Regions from separate parts of the Streptomyces sp. NBC_00341 genome, predicted to be linked through region 1. Evidence: riboswitches for the same ligand, from Rfam matches in the RefSeq annotation. Region 1 holds a riboswitch; the other holds the start of a gene.
The links. A riboswitch is a leader RNA that binds a small molecule or an ion and turns the genes downstream of it on or off. The one in region 1 is predicted to bind cyclic di-AMP.
Positions count from the first base shown of each region.

Region 1 (7,260 bases):
CGTACGAGCCCAGCGCCTCGCGCGAGGTGTTGAGCCGCTCGGTCCTGCGGGCGGCCTCGTCGCGCAGCGCGTCGATCGACCTGGCGGCGGCGGCCGCCTTCACCTTCGCGCCGTTGTACTGCTCGGTGGCGACCTCCGCCTCCCGGTACAGCCGGTCCACCTGGGCCTTGACCTTGGCGGCGGTGGGCGTCGGCTCTGCGTGCGCGGATCCCGGCAGCGCGGCAGCGGTCGCGGCCCCGGCGAGGGCGAGGGTCGCCGCGGTGCGGGCAGCAGAGCCGGTGTACGGGCGCTGCTTGGGTTTCCGGTGCGCGGCCACGAGGGCGGTGGTCCTTCCTGTCGACTGCCCGCCGGGGCCTACCGGCGGACCCGCCCGGTCCGGCGGCGGGTCGCCAACAGGGGGAGCGGCCCGCCGCCGGATCTCTCGGCGGGGCGACCGGGCGGCGCCGTCCGGGTGCGGAGCGGCGGTGATCCGGTCACCTGGTAGGGACGCTAAACCCGGGGCACGGGGAAGAGTCGTAATGACGCTTATTGCCCGAATTTGGCGGTGCGTTGTTTCTGAATGACAGGAAAAATTGCACCAGAGTCAGGCAATTGGTGCATTAGTCGGTCAAGCGACCAGTAAGTAGCACCTGGCTGCGGAGGCCTGCTAAGGGCGGGGCTAGGGTGCGGAACCATGCGTGTACTCATCGATGTCTTCGTCGCTCTTCACATCATCGGAATCGCCGCCCTGCTGGGAGGTTTCCTCACCCAGATGAAGGCGATGGGCGCGGGGACGGCTCGATTCGTACCGGGGATGCTGCACGGCGCGCTGACCATGCTGGTCACCGGGATCGCCCTGGTCGGGCTCGACCAGGCCGACGACCACCCCGTGAACAACGTCAAGATCGGCATCAAGCTGCTGATCCTCGTCGTCGTCCTCGGGCTGGTCTACGTCAAGCGGGACGAGGAGAAGGTCGAGAAGGGCCTCTTCGCGGCGGTGGGCGGACTGACGATGGTCAACATCTTCATCGCCACGCTCTGGACCTGAGCGCTTCCTGCTGCTGCCTAGCCGGGGCGCACGCTCCCGTAGATCGGCATGTAGAAGATCGACTCCTCGCGCACATTGGCCCCCGGCTTCGGCGCGTGGATCATCATGCCGTCGCCCTTGTAGATCCCGACGTGGCTGATGTCGTCGTAGAAGAAGACCAGGTCACCGGGCTGGAGGTCCGCCGTGGCGATCCGGGTCCCGACGTTCACCTGGTCCCAGGTGGTCCGCGGAATGCTGACGCCCGCGGCCTTCCAGGCCGCCTGGGTCAGCCCCGAGCAGTCGTACGAGGACGGGCCGGTGGCCCCCCAGACGTACGGTTTGCCCATCTGGGCCCTGGCGAACGCGAGGACCTTCTCGGCCTTCGTCGTCGCGCTGCTGTCCGAGCCGGAGCCAGAACCGGAACCGGTGCCCGTTCCCGTGCCCGTACCGGAGCCCGTGCCGCTGCCGCTGCCGGCCTCCTTGGCCTTGCGCTCTGCCTCCGCCTTCGCGGCCGCCTGCTTCTTCGCCAGCTCCTTTGCCTTGCGCGCGGCCTCGGCCTTCTTCTTCTCCTCCAGCTCGGCCAGCCGCGCCTTCTCCTGCGCGGTCAGCTTCGACAGCAGCGTGCGCGCCTCGGTCAGCTTGTTCTGCACGTCCTGCTTGCTGGTGCGCAGCTTGGTCTGCGACGCGGTGAGCGTCTCCAGGCTCGTCACCGCCTCTGCCCGCTTCTTCGACGCCTGCGCCTGCTTCGTCCGGAAGTCCGTGACGGCCTGCTGCTGGTTCGTGGCCATCCGGTTCATCAGGTGGGTCTGGTCGAAGAACGACTGCGGGTCGTTGGCCAGGAAGAAGGTGGCGGTCGGCGCGAGCGCGCCGTCGCGGTACTGGGCGGCCGCGTAGTTCCCGAGCGTCCGGCGGGCGTCGTTCAGCTTGTCGGCGCGCTTGGCGATGTCGTCCAGCAGCCCGTCCACCTTGGTGCGCTGCGCGGCGGACGCCTCTTTCGCCTCGTCGTAGTGCTGGGTCGCGGTGCCCGCCTGCCGGTAGAGGTCGTCGACCTTCTTCTGGACGTCCTCGATGCTGGGCTTCGGGGCCGGGGCCGCCAGCGCGCTCTGCGTGGACAGCAGGGTCACCGAGGCGAGTGCGGCCGTCGTGAACCCGATGGCGGGGGTGGTGCTGCGCACCCGGGGGCGCGGTTTGCGATGCGATGCCAAGGCCGGCATTTCCTTCCGTGGACCGCCTACCGGGTTAGCTGTCGGGTTCGGGCGGAACGGAAGGCTGCCCTACGGTCCTGGTGGGGGTTGCGGACCGATTCACCCCGGTGCTGCGTGTGGGTCCCCGGTTCCGGACCCCGTACGGGCGGCCCGGATTCGGCGTGGACGCCCGCTCGGCGTGGTTCGCCTCTGGGGGTACGGCCGTCCGAACGAGCACGCTAGCCAACTCATGGTGCCGCTGTGAAGGTTGATGTTCGATATGCCCGATACATTTTCGTGACCTTGCGGAACCCGTGCCGTACGGCCGGGCGCGGCGCGGCATTTTCCTACGCAGGGTGGTCCGGGCATCGCCGTGTGTGGCTCCCGTGGGTGCGGGTTCTGCCGTGCGACCCCGGCCATGATCCGCCGGACAGGCCCTAGACTCGGAGGGCGATGAGCAGCCTCTTTGACGACAGTTTCCTGGCCGGCCTCCAGCACACGGAGGAAGGGCCCCCGCCACCCCCCGAGGACTCCGCACCCGAAGCGGTGCCGGAGGACCTCTTCGGGGGCGTGTTCGACGGGCCCCCGCCGCCCCGCGACGCGTACTACCGCGACGGGGCCCACCGCCCGGTCATCGACGCCGCCGCGCTGCTCGACGGGCTGAACACCGAGCAGCGTGCCGCCGTCGTGCACGCGGGCTCCCCGCTGCTCATCGTCGCCGGGGCCGGTTCGGGCAAGACCCGGGTGCTGACGCACCGCATCGCCCACCTGCTGGCCGAGCGCGGGGTGCACCCCGGCCAGATTCTGGCGATCACCTTCACCAACAAGGCCGCCGGTGAGATGAAGGAGCGCGTCGAGCAGCTCGTCGGGCCCCGCGCCAACGCCATGTGGGTCATGACCTTCCACAGCGCGTGCGTCCGGATCCTGCGCCGCGAGTCGAAGAAGCTCGGCTTCACCTCCTCGTTCTCGATCTACGACGCGGCGGACTCCAAGCGGCTGATGGCCCTGGTCTGCCGCGATCTCGACCTCGACCCGAAGCGCTTCCCGCCGAAGTCGTTCACGGCCAAGGTGTCGAACCTGAAGAACGAGCTGATCGACGAGGAGACCTTCGCCGGACAGGCCACGGACGGCTTCGAGAAGACCCTCGCCCAGGCCTACGCGATGTACCAGTCCCGGCTGCGCGAGGCCAACGCGCTGGACTTCGACGACATCATCATGACGACGGTGCACCTGCTCCAGGCCTTCCCCGACGTCGCCGAGCACTACCGCCGCCGCTTCCGGCACGTTCTGGTCGACGAGTACCAGGACACCAACCACGCCCAGTACACGCTCGTACGGGAGCTGGTCGGCCCGGCCGGCGAGGCCGACGCCCCCGGCGAGCTGTGCGTCGTAGGTGACGCCGACCAGTCGATCTACGCCTTCCGGGGCGCCACGATCCGCAACATCCTCCAGTTCGAGGAGGACTACCCGGACGCGACCACGATCCTGCTGGAGCAGAACTACCGCTCCACCCAGACGATCCTGTCCGCCGCCAACGCCGTCATCGAGCGCAACGAGAGCCGCCGCCCGAAGAACCTCTGGACCAACGCCGGCTCCGGCACCCGGATCACCGGCTACGTCGCGGACACCGAGCACGACGAGGCGCAGTTCGTCGCGGACGAGATCGACCGGCTGACCGACGCGGGCGACGCCAAGGCGGGCGACGTCGCGATCTTCTACCGGACGAACGCGCAGTCCCGTGTCTTCGAGGAGATCTTCATCCGGGTCGGCCTGCCCTACAAGGTCGTCGGCGGTGTGCGCTTCTACGAGCGCAAGGAGGTCAGGGACGTCCTGGCCTACCTCCGGGTCCTGTCCAACCCGGAGGACACGGTCCCGCTGCGCCGCATCCTGAACGTGCCCAAGCGCGGCATCGGGGACCGGGCGGAGGCGATGATCGACGCCCTGTCGATGCGCGAGAAGATCACCTTCCCGCAGGCGCTGCGCCGCGTCGACGAGGCGTACGGCATGGCCGCCCGGTCCGCCAACGCCGTCAAGCGGTTCAACACGCTGATGGAGGAGCTGCGCACGATCGTCGAGTCGGGCGCGGGCCCGGCCGTGGTGCTGGAGGCCGTCATGGAGCGGACCGGCTACCTGGCCGAGCTCCAGGCCTCCACCGACCCGCAGGACGAGACCCGGATCGAGAACCTCCAGGAGCTCGCCTCCGTGGCGCTCGAATTCGAGCAGGACCGGAGCGAGGAGGAGGGGTCGGGAACGCTCGCCGAGTTCCTGGAGCGGGTCGCGCTCGTCGCCGACTCCGACCAGATCCCCGACGAGGACACCGACGGCTCCGGAGTCGTCACGCTGATGACCCTGCACACGGCGAAGGGCCTCGAATTCCCGGTGGTCTTCCTGACCGGCATGGAGGACGGCGTCTTCCCGCACATGCGCGCGCTGGGCCAGGTCAAGGAGCTGGAGGAGGAGCGCCGGCTCGCCTATGTCGGCATCACCCGCGCCCGCGAACGGCTCTATCTGACCCGGGCGTCGATGCGCAGCGCGTGGGGCCAGCCCTCGTACAACCCGCCGTCGCGGTTCCTGGAGGAGATCCCGGAGCAGCACCTTGAGTGGAAGCGCAAGGGCCCGATGGCGGCTCCGGCGGGACCGACGTCGGGCATCACCTCATCGTTGTCCGCGTCCCGTTCGCGCTCCGGGCCCTCGGGCTTCGCGACCCGGCGGACGTCGGACAAGCCGACGATCACGCTGGTGGTCGGCGACCGGGTCACGCACGACCAGTTCGGTCTGGGCACGGTGACGGCGGTCGACGGCATCGGCGACCAGGCGAAGGCCACGGTCGACTTCGGGGACGAGCGGCCGAAGAAACTGCTCCTGCGGTACGCCCCGGTCCAGAAGCTGTAGCGGGGCGTACCGTCCGGCCCGGTTCCTCCAGGAGGAGGCCGGGCCGGTCAGGTCAGGTCGGGTCGATGTCGTGGCTGCGGAGCCAGGGCAGCGGGTCCACGGCCGCGCCGCCGCCGGGCCGCACCTCGAAGTGCATGTGCGGGCCGGTCGAGTTGCCGGAGCTCCCGGAGTGCGCGATCACGTCTCCGGCCTTGACGTTGCCCGAGCGGATCCGGGTGCTGCTGAGGTGGCAGTACCAGGTCTCGGTGCCGTCGGCCATCGTGACGATGGCCATGTTGCCGTAGGCGGTGTTGTACTGCGTACGGATGGTGCCGTCGGTCGCCGCCATGACCGGGGTCCCGTACTGGACGGGGAAGTCGATGCCCGTGTGCACGGACATCCAGTTGACGCCCGCCTGGCCGAAGTACGCGCTGAGTCCGTGCTCCTTGACCGGCATGACGTACTTGGGGCGCAGGGCCTCCTTGCGGGCGGCCTCCTCCTCGCGCTTCTTCTTCTCGGCGGCCTGCCGCTCCTTCAGGTCGATGCGCTCCTGGGTGCGGCTGGCGCGGCCGGCGAAGTTCTCCGCGTCGGCGCTGAGGTTGGCGAGCTGGGTGTCCAGCTTGTTGTTCGCGGCTACCGGCTCGACCGTGGCGGGGTCCGCGGCCGCCATCGTCGTGGTGTCGTCCTTCGTCTCCTCGCCGCCACCCATGCCGCCCACGGAAGCGGCGGCGATACCGGCCACGCTCATCACGCAGGCGGAGGGGACGGCGATGGTGAGGAGGGCGGAGCGCTTGGCGGGCGAACGCCTGCGGCTGCGGCTGCCACCGCGGGAGACCTGACGGCCTGCGGGGTGGTGGGCGTCCGGCTCCGGGCCCGCCTCGGGGAGGCTGAACGCGGCGGTCTCGGAGGTTTCGTAGATCTCGACGAGTTCGGCGGGCTCGGCGGTCGTCGGCACGGCCTGGGCGGGCTCGTACGCCTCGTACGCCTGGTACGTCCCGTACGCCTCACGCGTCTCGTGCGCCTCATGCGTCTCGTACGGTGCGTGTGATTCGTACGGATGCTGCCGTGTCTGTTCGGGCTCGTGCGATGCCGTCAGATTCTGCGGCGTTTGCTGTCCGTGCTCGGGCGTGGCGCCGGTGTTCCAGGCGGTGGCGTCGTACGCGCCGGAGTCGTATCCCGCCGTGTCGGTGCTTGACCACTGGCCGTTCGTGTACCAGCCGGAGGTGTCCCACTGGCCAGAGGAGTCGGGGGCGCCGCCCTGTGCCGGGATGTTCGCGTGGGCGTCCGCCGTTGCCCAGGTGCCGGTGGTGTCGTACTGCTGCGGGGCCGCGTCGTACTGCGGGGCCGCGTCGTACTGGGGGTGCTGCTGGAAGTGGGGGGTGTAGGCCGCGTAGTCGGCGGCGTGGTCGTACGCGGCGGTGCGGTGAGCGCCGGTGTCCCACTGGGTGGTGTCGTACTGGCCACTGTGACCGGCCTGGCCGGTGTCGTACGGGGCGGCGTAACCGGTCGTGGTGTCGTACGGACCGTCGTAACCGCTGGGGAGGGAACCGAAGAGCGGGTCGTCGTCGAAACCGCTCGTGGAGTGGCTGTCGTATCCGACATACCCGGCGTGGGGGTGCTGGTCGTTCACCAACTTCTCTCTCGCCTCGGCAGCAGGACCTTGGGTCCGGGGCCCGTGGGGGACCCCGGGGGAAAGCAGTGGCCGCGACTGTACCCGGCGGTACGCGACGCCGACAATCTTCCACGGCTCGCGGGCGATCAGGAATCGGGCAATCGGCCGTCTTTCGACGGGCCACTCACACAGCCTTGGCTCTATGTTCGAGATTCGTTCTATTTCCGGGCTCCTGGGCGTCGAGCGCCTGGCGGACCCCGGCGGCCACGGCCGGGTGCACGGGCAGTGCGAGATGGCCGATCCCGCTGACGCGGACGTTGGTCGCGTCGAGGTCGGGATGGTCGATACAGGCCGCCTCGGCAGGGACGATGACCTGGTCCAGCTCGCTCCAGAAGCTGACGAACCGGGTGCGGCACCCCGGCGCCGGAAGCCGGAGCTCCTCGATCGGCGCCGATCCGCCGCGCATCTGGCGCACGATCGGGAGGGCGCCGGCCAGCGGGGCGACGGCGGTGCCCGCGTGCGGCGTACCGAGTGTGACCAGGGTGCGGACCCGTCGGTCGCCGCCCAGTCGCTGTACGTAGTAGCGC
Region 1 is NZ_CP108002.1:5,500,449-5,507,708, forward strand. Features, by position in the region: gene OG892_RS24890 (NlpC/P60 family protein) at 1-316, opposite strand, end outside; gene OG892_RS24895 (hypothetical protein) at 674-1,027, shown strand; gene OG892_RS24900 (NlpC/P60 family protein) at 1,045-2,220, opposite strand; cyclic di-AMP (ydaO/yuaA leader) riboswitch at 2,219-2,383, opposite strand; gene pcrA (DNA helicase PcrA) at 2,644-5,082, shown strand; gene OG892_RS24910 (M23 family metallopeptidase) at 5,135-6,691, opposite strand; gene OG892_RS24915 (esterase/lipase family protein) at 6,858-7,260, opposite strand, start outside.

Region 2 (7,260 bases), 2.4 Mb from region 1:
CGTTGCCGCCCGCGCAGAAGCTCACCAGGTCGGGGGCGAGTTGCTTGGCGCGCGGTACCTGCTCCTCGACTATCTGGTCGAGGAGGCGTCCTCGTACGGCGAGATTGGCGTACCGGAAGTGTCCGTGCGCGGCGGCTGTGCCGCCCTGCGCCGATTCCGGGTGCGGGAGCTGGTCCGCGAGAATTACCGCGAGCCGGTCGGCCCAGCCGAAGAATGTCCCGTCCGGGCCCGGGTCACCGACTCCTTCGGTGAAACTGTCGCCAATCGCCGCGTACGACTCGATGGCGCCCTGTCGGTTGATGACGCCCTGTCGGATGTTTCTCGAATCGTCTGCCACAAGGGCATATCCTGCACCGTCGATTGTGACCTACGCGACCGTAATATGGGGTTGACGGGTGGTGAGATAGACCACCCGGTCAGTTTTTGGTAAAGGGGGAATAAGGACGGTCACCGCAAAGCAGAGGGACGGCGCGCCGCCGCGCACCGTCCCTCTGTATTGCTTGCGGGTCCGGGTCACCGGACCGCTGCTGCCTGGATCAGACGTTGATCCCGTGCGACGCCAGGTAGGCAATCGGGTCGATGTCCGAGCCGTACGCCGGGCCGGTGCGGATCTCGAAGTGGAGGTGCGGGCCGGTGGCGTTGCCGGTGGCGCCGGAGAGGCCGACCTGCTGGCCCGCGGTCACGGTCTGGCCCGCCGAGACGGAGAGCGAGGACATGTGGCCGTACTGCGAGTAGTGGCCGTCGGCGTGCTTGATGACGACCTCGTTGCCGTACGCGCCGCCCCAGCCCGCGGTGACGACGGTGCCGGAGGTGATCGCCTTCACGCTGGTGCCGGTGGAGACGGGGAAGTCGATGCCGGTGTGGCTGCCGCTGGACCAGCTGGCGCCGGAGGCGCGGTAGGCGGTGGTGTGGTTGCCGGGGACCGGGTGGACGTAGCCGGAGGCGGTGCCCTGCTCGGCCGGAGCGGTGTCGGACGCCTGGGTGTCGGAGGAGGACGCGGTGTTGGAGGCCGCGGGCGCCTTCGACTCGGTCTTGGCCGGAGCCTTCGAGGGGGCCTTCGACGGGGTGGTGTCACCCGTGGCGGTGTGCGAGCCGGTGGCCGGGGCGTGGCCCCAGGCCTTGCCGCCGAGGGTCAGCTTCATACCCGGGAAGATCAGGCTCGGGTCGTCACCGACGACCTTGCGGTTGTCCTGGTACAGCTTCTCCCAGCCGCCCTTGACCTTGTGCTGGGCGGCGATCTTCGACAGGTAGTCGCCGGAGACCACGGAGTACGTCGTGGTGCCGGACTGCTTGTCCGCGACCGGCTTGGCCGGGGTGGAGTGCGTGGCGGCGGCCGACTTCGCGGTGGCGGGAGCGGCCTGCTCCGCGGCGTTGGCACCGGTGGCGCCGAGCAGCGGAAGCGCGATGACGGCTCCGCCGGCGCTCGCGACGACGACGCCGCGGGCGATGGTGCTGGACTTGGGACGGCGGTGCTTACCCGGGATGGGCATGAAGAATTTCCTCTCCGGCGCCTACGAGGTGAGCTGTCGGGTTCGGGCTGGAGATGCCCGGCCGCGCCTGGCGCGACTTCACCCCGAGCCGGCCGGATCACTCCGGTCGGCGGCTTACCTGGGTCCCCCGCTCCTGCCACACGGTGAGTGGGTGCGGAATTCCGGACGGCGGCAGGATTAGGCGTTCCATCCGGATTGACATGGAACGTAAGCGAGCCAGGACGGCGGAAACAAGCCACGGGTTCCACGCCGGAATCCGCACCGGGAATTCGACGCGGAATTCCGGTCACACTCCGTGGATTATGGATCTTGGCATTCCGCTTGGCGCACGGATTGCCCAACCGGAGCGCCGCCACACACCGTCACGGATATGATCCCGCTCACGAGAGGGTGACCATCTCCCGTATAAGCAGGGCATGTTCGACTAAAAGCCTCAATGCGGACATGTCGTGCCCGTCATTCGCGGGGCGTCCCGCAAAGGCACGGTGCGGCGTGCCACAAATGCGCAGCACGGAGGGGGATGGACGGGAGCATCGCCGGGATGATTGTCCGTGTATCCGATGTCGTATCGTCACGGGAGTGGACCCGTCGGCGACACGCGTCGGCGGCAGAGCCCCCAGGAGTGACCGTGACGCAGCAGTTGCCGCAGACCCCGTCGACGGAACCCGAGCTGGCGGGGGTCCGCAACTTCCGTGACGTGGGCGGGCTGCCCACCTCTGACGGCCGCCGGGTGCGGTACGGGCGGCTCTACCGCAGCGGTCACCTGGCAGCCGCCACGCCCGAGGACGCGGCGTTCCTCGGCGGCCTCGGCCTGCACACCGTCTTCGACTTCCGCAACGCCGCCGACCTCAAGCTGGACGGACCGGACGTCGAGCTGCCCGGCGTACGCAATGTGAACGTCCCGCTCACCGACCCGGCGGACGGCTCCGAGTTCTGGCGGATGGTCCGCGACGGCAACATGGACGAGCTGCGCGCGATCCTCGGCGGCGGCAAGGGGACCGACCGCATGGTCGCCTCCTACCGCTCGATCATCCTGGACCGCACCGCCGAGCACAGCCAGGTGCTGCACGCCCTGGCCGAGGACAGCGTCCCGGCCCTGATGCACTGCGCGGCGGGCAAGGACCGGGCCGGGCTCTCGATCGCGATCTCCTTGCTCGCGGTGGGCGTCGGACGCGAGACGATCGAGGCGGACTACCTCAAGTCCAACGACACCCACCGCCGCTACCGGGTGCGCCGCAGCGACACCTCCGCGGCCGGGATGTCGCCCGAGGTGATGGAGCTCCTCAGCCCGCTCTTCGGCGCCCACAGCGAATACCTCGGGGCGGCCTTCGCCACGATCGACGAGACGTGGGGCGGCACGGACCGCTACCTCTCCGAGGGGCTGAAGATCACGCCCGAGACACGGGAGCGGCTGCGCGAGCGGCTCCTCGAAGACTCCTGACGGAATCCGGAGGGGTGACGCCGCCGGCTACTGGTTGTGCATCCCCACCGCGAACAGCAGGTAGAGGAAGCCCGCGACGACGTGCCCGGCCACCAGGTAGGCGAACAGCCTGATGACCAGCCCCCGCGGCATCTTGCGCTCCTGGGAGTCGGACTCCTTGCGCCTGGCCGGGGTCAGCGGGTCGTAGTTCTCGGAATCGGACATGACGGTCCTCTCTGGTGACCGGACGGGCCGGCGGGACGGCGTCTCAGCGACGGTGGATCCCGCTGCCGAGACACAGCTCGGCGGCGGGGCTCTGCAGCAGGGTGTGAACGAAGAGCAGCTCGGCACCCTCGCGGTCCGGCGCCGCGATCCGGTGCGGGGTGAGCGAGTCGAAGTGCGCGCTGTCACCGGGGCCGAGGTCGTGCACGGTGTCCCCGAGGGTCACCCGGAGGTTTCCGGCCAGGACGTAGAGCCACTCCTCACCGGGGTGGACGCGCACCAGGTCGCCCTGCGCGCCGTACGGCACCCGGACGCGCAGCGCCTGCATCGCCCGGCCGGACCCACCGGCCTGCTGGTACATCCAGCCGTCGGCCTCCGCCCCCTCGAACTTCCGGGCACGGACGATCGCGTCACGTTCCGGAGGGATCTCGCCGAGCAGCTCGGAGACCGTCGTACCGTAGATCCTGGCGAGTCCGAGCAGCATCGGCAGCGAGGGCTGGCGGCGGCCCGTTTCGAGCCGGGACAGATGCGCGGGCGAGAGCCCGGCGCGCTGGGCGGCGGTCTCCAGGGTGAGCCCGCGGCCGCGGCGCAGATCGCGTAGCCGAGGCGCGACACCGGGCAGCTCTTCGGCCGCCCCTGCTTCTGCGGGATTCATATGTCCATTGGGCCAGGATCCTGCCTGGGAGGCAAATTTATTGCCTCCCAGGCAAAACCCCTCCTGATCAGCGGTTGGCCACGGCCTGCTTCACCAGGGTCCGGCCGAAGTCCCACATCAGCCCGCCGTTGTGCGCGTCGTCCATCACCGCTGTGAACGCGTCCACAAACCGGTCCACGTCCGCCTCGTCGATGACGAGCGGCGGAATCAGCTTGATCACTTCGAGGTGGTCTCCGGAGACCTGGGTGAGGATCCGGTGCTTCTGGAGCAGCGGTACGACGACCATCTGCGCGAAGAGTCCCTTGCGGGCCGCCTGGAGCATCGTCCAGCGGCTGCGCAGCTTCAGCGAGGACGGCCGGCCGAACTCGATGCCGATCATCAGCCCGCGTCCCCGCACCTCGTGCAGCAGCTCGTAGCGGTCGACCAGCGCGGCCAGCCGTTCGCGCAGCAGATCACCGGTGCGGCGCGCGTTGGCCACGGTCTCCTCGTCCTCCATCACCGCGAGGACCGCGAGCCCGGCAGCCATGGCCTGGGCGTTGGAGCCGAAGCTGGCCGAGTGGACCAGCACCCGGTCCATCGAGGAGTAGACGCGTTTGAAGATCCAGTCCTTGCCGAGCGTCGCCCCGACCGGCACATAGCCCCCGGAGAGCGCCTTGGCGACGCAGACCAGATCCGGCTCTACGCCCTCCTCGTGCTGGTACGCGTAGAAGTCGCCGGTCCGGCCCAGGCCGGTCTGCACCTCGTCGGCGATGAGCAGGGCCTTGTGCTTGCGCAGCAGCTCCTGTGCGGCGAGCAGGAAGCCGGGCGGCGAGGCGTGCACGCCCTTGCCCTGGATCGGCTCGACGACCAGTCCGGCCACATCGCCGCGCTTCAGCTCGCGCCGCAGCGCGTCCAGGTCACCGAGCTCGATGGCGGTGTCGGGCAGCAGGGGCGCGAAGCCGTCCCTGAAGCCGTCCTCGCCGTTGACCGAGAGCGAGCCGGTGGTCAGTCCGTGGAAGGCGTGCGTGCAGTACAGGATCCTCGGCTTCCCGGTCGCGTAGCGGGCGAACTTGAGCGCCGTCTCGACGGCCTCCGTACCGCTGTTGCCGAAGAACACCCGGTCCAGGTGCGGGCTGTGCGAGAGCAGCTTCTCCGCCAGCAGGCCGGGCAGTGGCTGGCAGTCGAAGCGGGTGAGGTCGGCGAGCGAGGCGTCCAGGACGTCGTGCACCGCCTTGCGTACGACCGGGTGGTGCCGGCCGAGCCCCATCACGCCGAACCCGGCCAGCATGTCCAGGTAGTCGTTGCCCTCCGCGTCCCAGAAGTGCGCGCCCTCGGCCCGTTCGTAGACCTTGTCGAAGCCGATGGTGCGCAGCATGCGCGGGAGCTGGTGGTTGAGGTACTTGGTGTGCAGCTCGTAGCGCTCGGCGCCGCGCTCCGCGAGGAGCCGCGCCAGATCGAAGCCCTTGGGCCCGTCGTCCTTCATGCCCCGCTCTCCTTGTGCCCGTCGTCCAGGGCGTCGCGCTCGTGGTGACCGTCGTCGACGGCCTTCGGCCGCAGGGCCAGGGTCGCGCTGATCCGGCCGGCGATCTCGACCGGTGTGAGTCCGATGTCGGCCAGTACCTCGGCGCGCTTGCCGTGGGCGAGGAACTGTTCCGGAATGCCGAACGTGCGCAGCGGTACGTCGACGTCGGAGTCCCGCAGCGCCTGCCCGACCGCGGAGCCGACGCCGCCGGCCCTGCTGTTGTCCTCGACGACGGCGACGAGCCGGTGCTGTGCGGCGAGCGGGGCCAGCTGCCCGTCGACCGGCTTGACCCAGCGGGGGTCGACCACGGTGCAGCGGACGCCGGCGCCCGCGAGCAGGTCGGCGGCCCGCAAGCAGACGGGGGCCATGACGCCGACCGCGACCAGCAGCACATCGGCGTCCTCGTCGCGGTGCAGTACGTCCATGGAGCCGATCCGGCCGATGGCGGGGACCGGCTCCCCCACCGACTCCTTGGGGAACCGGATCACGGTCGGGGCGTCATCGACGTCGACGGCCTCGCGCAGCTGGGCCCGCAGCTGTCCGGCGTCGCGCGGTGCCGCGATCCGCAGTCCCGGTACGACCTGGAGCATGGACATGTCCCACATGCCGTTATGGGAGGCGCCGTCGGGCCCGGTGACACCGGCCCGGTCCAGGACGAAGGTCACGCCGCACCTGTGCAGCGCGACGTCCATCAGCAGCTGGTCGAGGGCCCGGTTGAGGAAGGTGGCGTAGACGGCGACGACGGGATGCAGCCCGCCGGTGGCCAGTCCCGCCGCGGAGACCGCCGCGTGCTGTTCCGCGATGCCCACGTCCCAGACCCGGTCCGGGAAGGCCTCGGCGAACTTCGTCAGCCCCACCGGGTGCAGCATCGCGGCAGTGATGGCGACGACGTCGGGCCGCTCCGCCCCGATCGCGGCGATCTCGTCGCCGAACACCGAGGTCCAGGACGGGCCGGCCGCCGGGGCGAGCGGGGCGCAGGTCAGCGGGTCCATCGCGCCGACGGTGTGGAAGCGGTCGGCCTCGTCCTGGAGGGCGGGCTGATAGCCGCGGCCCTTCTCCGTGAGGCAGTGCACGAGGACCGGGCCGTGGAAGCGTTTCGCCCGTTGCAGCGCGGACTCGACGGCGGCCGTGTCGTGGCCGTCGATGGGTCCGACGTACTTGAGGCCGAGGTCCTCGAACATGCCCTGCGGGGCGAAGGCGTCCTTGAACCCCTTCTTGGCGCCGTGCAGCGACTCGTAGAGCGGCTGTCCGATGACGGGGGTCTGCTGGAGGACGCCCTTGCCCCAGGAGAGGAAGCGTTCGTAGCCGTCGGTGGTGCGCAGGGTGGCGAGGTGGTTGGCGAGGCCGCCGATGGTCGGCGCGTAGGAGCGCTCGTTGTCGTTGACGACGATGATCAGTGGCCGGTCCCTGGCGGCGGCGATGTTGTTCAGCGCCTCCCAGGCCATGCCGCCGGTGAGTGCCCCGTCACCGATGACCGCGACGACGTGGTCGGGGCGGCCCAGTACCTGGTTGGCCTTGGCGAGGCCGTCGGCCCAGCCGAGCACCGTGGAGGCGTGGCTGTTCTCGATGACGTCGTGCTCGGACTCCTCACGGGAGGGGTAGCCGGAGAGGCCGCCCTTGCCGCGCAGCTTGGAGAAGTCCTGCCGCCCGGTGAGGAGTTTGTGTACGTAGCTCTGGTGGCCGGTGTCCCACAGGATGCGGTCCACGGGTGAGTCGAACACCCGGTGCAGGGCGATGGACAGTTCCACGACGCCGAGGTTGGGTCCCAGGTGTCCGCCGGTCCTGGCCACCGCCTCGATCAGGAACTTCCTTATGTCCTCGGCCAGTTCGCCGAGCTGTGGTTCGTTGAGCGTCTTGAGATCGTGCGGCCCCCGGATGCTCCGCAGAAGCGACATGCCGGGCCCCCTCTCTAATCCTGTCTCAGCTCACGGTGACGGCGGGGACCCCCGATGGTGACGTTTCGGTCCTCGTC
Region 2 is NZ_CP108002.1:7,868,862-7,876,121, reverse strand. Features, by position in the region: gene OG892_RS35200 (SGNH/GDSL hydrolase family protein) at 1-337, opposite strand, end outside; gene OG892_RS35195 (peptidoglycan DD-metalloendopeptidase family protein) at 537-1,490, opposite strand; cyclic di-AMP (ydaO/yuaA leader) riboswitch at 1,494-1,684, opposite strand; gene OG892_RS35190 (tyrosine-protein phosphatase) at 2,119-2,931, shown strand; gene OG892_RS35185 (DUF6126 family protein) at 2,959-3,135, opposite strand; gene OG892_RS35180 (helix-turn-helix domain-containing protein) at 3,179-3,787, opposite strand; gene OG892_RS35175 (aspartate aminotransferase family protein) at 3,855-5,249, opposite strand; gene dxs (1-deoxy-D-xylulose-5-phosphate synthase) at 5,246-7,183, opposite strand.
Region 2: linked by a shared signal. The riboswitch ahead of OG892_RS35195 (peptidoglycan DD-metalloendopeptidase family protein) and the one ahead of OG892_RS24900 (NlpC/P60 family protein) in region 1 are both predicted to bind cyclic di-AMP.